Regions from separate parts of the Rheinheimera marina genome, predicted to be linked through region 1. Evidence: predicted binding sites of a transcription regulator. Region 1 holds the regulator's gene; the other holds the start of a gene.
The links. The regulator sigma-54, encoded in region 1, starts transcription at its own class of promoters, with help from an activator protein. The targets are predictions, from matches to a motif close to TGGCANGNTNCNTGCTT.
Positions count from the first base shown of each region.

Region 2: the regulator sigma-54 is predicted to act here: its motif matches at 1,087-1,103, upstream of fliE (flagellar hook-basal body complex protein FliE).

Region 1 is NZ_JBHSGB010000010.1:31,306-33,507, forward strand. It holds gene ptsN (PTS IIA-like nitrogen regulatory protein PtsN) at 1-296, opposite strand, end outside; gene hpf (ribosome hibernation promoting factor) at 307-594, opposite strand; gene ACFO3I_RS09795 (RNA polymerase factor sigma-54) at 620-2,104, opposite strand; gene lptB (LPS export ABC transporter ATP-binding protein) at 2,151-2,202, opposite strand, start outside.
Region 2 is NZ_JBHSGB010000017.1:347,814-350,015, reverse strand. It holds gene ACFO3I_RS17950 (sigma-54-dependent transcriptional regulator) at 1-893, shown strand, start outside; gene fliE (flagellar hook-basal body complex protein FliE) at 1,152-1,487, shown strand; gene fliF (flagellar basal-body MS-ring/collar protein FliF) at 1,501-2,202, shown strand, end outside.

The DNA.
Region 1 (2,202 bases):
ATATCCACCGCCTGATTGTCGATCGCATCAAACTGGATCGGATCCTGACTCACCACAAACACCAGCAGCGGGCTGCTGACATCTTTGAGTTTGCCGTGTGGGATCGCGATACCACCGCCTATACCTGTAGAGCCGAGTTTTTCCCGGGTCATTAAGGCTTCCAGAATACTGTATTCAGGGATCTGAGGCAGATGCTGATGCGCCAGTTCGGCAATGTATTCCAAAATTCGTTTTTTACTGTTAAAAAGGACCGCACTCTTAGTGCAGTCCTCCGATAACATTGAGCTAAGGTTCATAAGTTTAGGATCAATGACGAGAAATTTTCTCTTTATGTTTAATCACTTGGCGATCCAGTTTATCGATAAGCTGGTCAATCGCCGCGTACATATTTTCGTCTTCCGACACCGCAAACACTTCACCACCATTGAGGTGTAATTTAGCCTCTGCAATCTGCTTTAATTTTTCCACGTTCAGCACGACATGTACATTGTTAATATGATCAAAATGCCTTTCAAGCTTGGAAAATTTGCTGCCAACGTACTCTCTTAATGCTTCAGTGATTTCAACATGACGACCAGTTAAGTTGATTTGCATAGACTCTTCCTTCTTATGCGAGCTTTTAAATCAAGCTCTTGCGCTGATTAGACGGTGGAATAAACATGGCTTCACGGTACTTGGCGATAGTACGCCGCGCTACGTTGATGCCCTGTTCAGACAGGATTTCTGCCATCCGGCTGTCACTTAACGGCTTGGCCGGATTTTCCGCCGCCACCAATTTCTTAATAAAGGCGCGGATAGCGGTGGATGAACATTCACCGCCGCTCTCTGTACTTACATGACTGGAGAAAAAGAACTTAAGTTCAAATATTCCTCGAGGTGTGTGCATGTACTTTTGAGTCGTGACCCGTGAAATGGTGGATTCATGCATGCTCACCATTTCAGCAACGTCATTGAGTACCATGGGTTTCATCGCTTCTTCGCCATGCTCAAAAAAAGCCTGTTGCTGCTGAACAATGCAGTTGGCGACTTTGAGTAAGGTTTCGTTGCGACTCTCCAGGCTTTTTAAAAACCACTTTGCTTCCTGCAGGTGGGAACGGATGAACTGCCCATCCGATGCATTACGCGCCTGCCGTGACATGGCCGCATACTGCTCATTGATACGAATTTTCGGCATTGCATCCGGATTTAGTTCAACCACCCAGCGTCCTTTGATTTTTGCGACTGACACATCAGGAACTATGTAGCTTTGCTCTTGCCTGATCACATCTGCCCCAGGTCGTGGGTTCAGGCTGTGGATCAGCCGCATCACTTCTTTTAATTCCTCTTCTTTGAGTTTAGTCACGCGCATCAAAGAACGGAAATCACGGTTGGCTAAAAAGTCGGTGTAATCCCGAATAATTTGTTGGGTTTCTTTCAGATAAGGCGTATTCGGATCAAATTGGCGCAGTTGCACCAGCAAACACTCCTGAATACTGCGGGCTCCCACTCCGACCGGGTCAAACAGCTGGATACGCTTGATTACGGCTTCAACTTCGTCAGCTTCGACATCGGGTTGGCCCAATGCTTCGAGGATCTCGTCGACATCAATGGTTAGCAAGCCGTTGTCGTCGATGGCTTCGATAATGATTTCGGCGATGGTGCGATCAGTTTCTGAAAACGGCGTCAACTGCATTTGCCAACGCAGATAATCCTGCAGGGTCTCTGAGGTTTCGCCCTGATACACCGTGTCTTCGTCGCCATTGAAGTTGTTATTGGCGACAGGCGCTGCACTGACTAAATCATCCCAGTGGCTGTCCAGCGGTAGGTCTTCAGCGATGTTCTGTTCGGTCATGGCCTCACTGCTGTCTGGCACTTCAGGCTCAAAACTGTCATCAGTCTGAGATGATTCTGCGCCCTGATTAAATTCATCGCCGTTATTATCTTTGGCTGGGGGCTGGTACTGTTCAAATTCGTCATCGGACTCTAGCAGGGGGTTCGCATCCAGCGCTTCCTGAATTTCCTGCTGCAATTCGATACTGGACAGCTGCAGCAGTTTTATCGCCTGCTGCAGCTGTGGCGTCATCGTAAGTTGCTGGCCAATGCGAAGTTGCAAAGAAGGTTTCATGTACTTCCGATCTGCTCCGGGCAATCCATTAACGGATATCTGTTACTTACAGCCTGAATTGTTCACCTAAATACACATCCCGTACCTGCTGGTTTGCC
Region 2 (2,202 bases), on a different contig from region 1:
CGAACGTGCTGGTGCTGGGACCAAGTGGCTGTGGTAAAGAGGTGCTGGCCCGCTATATTCACCAGCAAAGCCCGCGTCAGAGTGGTCCTTTTATTGCGATTAACTGCGCAGCCATTCCGGAAAACATGCTGGAAGCCACCTTGTTTGGCTATGAAAAAGGCGCTTTTACCGGTGCCATTCAGTCTTGCCCCGGTAAGTTTGAACAAGCCCAGCAAGGCACCATTCTGCTGGATGAAATCAGTGAAATGGACCTGAACCTTCAGGCTAAATTATTACGGGTGCTGCAGGAGCGCGAAGTCGAGCGTTTGGGTAGCCGTAAAACGGTCAAACTGGATGTGCGGGTGGTGGCCACCAGTAACAGAGATTTAAAGCAGGCGGTGGCGGAAGGGCATTTCCGCGAAGATTTGTTCTACCGGCTGAACGTGTTTCCGTTAACCTGGACCGCACTGGCAGAGCGTCCTGCAGATATTCTGCCGTTAGCGCAGCATTTGCTGGAACGGCACAGTCGTCAGACTGGGTTAGCGACACCAACGCTGACTCCGGCCGCTCAGCAGAAACTGCTACAACACAGCTGGCCTGGGAATGTCCGCGAGCTGGACAACATTATGCAGCGGTCTTTAATTATCTCTGACGGTGAGCTGATCGATGCTGAAGATATTCTGCTGGAAATCGTACCTGTCAGTTCGGCACCTGCCGTGCCGACAGTGCAGGACCCGGATCTGAGTCTGTTTAAGTCTGAACTCTATGATCAAGAACACCGGATTATTCTGGAAACCATGAAAGCCTGTGCCAACAGTCGTAAAGACGTGGCCGAGCGGCTTGGGATCAGTGCCCGGACCTTGCGTTACAAGCTGGCGCGTATGCGTGAATCTGGTATTCAGTTACCAGCCTGATGCTCATCTAATCCCTCTTTATTAAGCCAGTGGCAGCGTTAGCTGCCACTGGCTTATTCGTTAAATTTGACGCTGCTTTTTTGAAATTATTCAAAATCATCACTTTGATTCAGTTCTTAAGTCTGTTTTAAATCAATGTGTTATGTCTGACTTGTTGTGTTCTGTTGCTGCTCTGATTCGCGAATCATGACTCTGGCACGACTTGTGCTTATTCCCTGTTATCTGAAGCCGACAACAAAGTTTTGACAGGTGCTTACCATGAAAATCCAGGGCCATAGCTTCTACCAGGAAATGCAATCGATGATGCTGGAATCCCGTGCTGTATCGGCGGATCTGGCATTGCCGAAAGAGCCAGCCATCAACACCAGCCAGTCGGATTTCTCCGCGATGCTCAAAGGCGCTCTGGACAATGTCAATGCGTTGCAAGGGGAAAGCCGTAACCTGAGCACCGCAGTAGAAATGGGCGACCCACGTGTCTCCCTGGCGCAAGCCATGATTGCCGGTCAAAAAGCATCGCTGGCCTTTGATGCCACAGTGCAGGTTCGCACCAAGCTGGTGGAAGCGTACAAAGAAATTATGTCGATGCCTGTGTAGTAAGGAGTAGAAGGTGGCGGAAAGTACATCAACAGAATTGGCTCTGGCATCCGACGAATTTAGCAAGATGCCGGACCAGCAGGAGCAGAAATCTGGCTTCCTGGGTTCAGTCGGCGGTATGGATATGGTGCGTCAGATCAGTCTGATTGTCGCGCTGACCATCTGTATTGCGATCGCCGTGCTGATTATTCTTTGGGCCCGCGAGCCGGAAATGAGGCCTTTGGGCACCTTTGAAACCCAGGAATTAATCACTACACTGGATTACCTCGACGCCCAGAAAATTGATTACAAACTCGAAGGCAGTACCATTCTGGTCAATGGCGACGAGTACCAGAATATCAAGCTGGACATGGTGCGTGCCGGCGTGCAACAGCAACAAAGTTCTGGTGATGAAATCCTGATGCAGGACAGTGGCTTTGGTGTCAGTCAGCGTCTGGAAACCGAACGCTTAAAGCACAGCCGTGAACAGCAGCTGGCCCGCACCATCGAACAAATGCAAAACGTCGCCTCGGCCCGCGTCTTGTTAGCTATTCCAAAAGAAAACATCTTTGCCCGTCGCGAAAAGCAGCCTTCTGCCACTGTGATGATCAGTGTCAAAGGCAATAAAAGCCTGAAAGAAAGTGAAGTGGACGCCATTGTTGATTTAGTGGCTTCTGCGGTGCAGGGTCTGGAGCCAAGCCGGGTCACTGTCACCGACCAGAATGGGCGTTTGCTC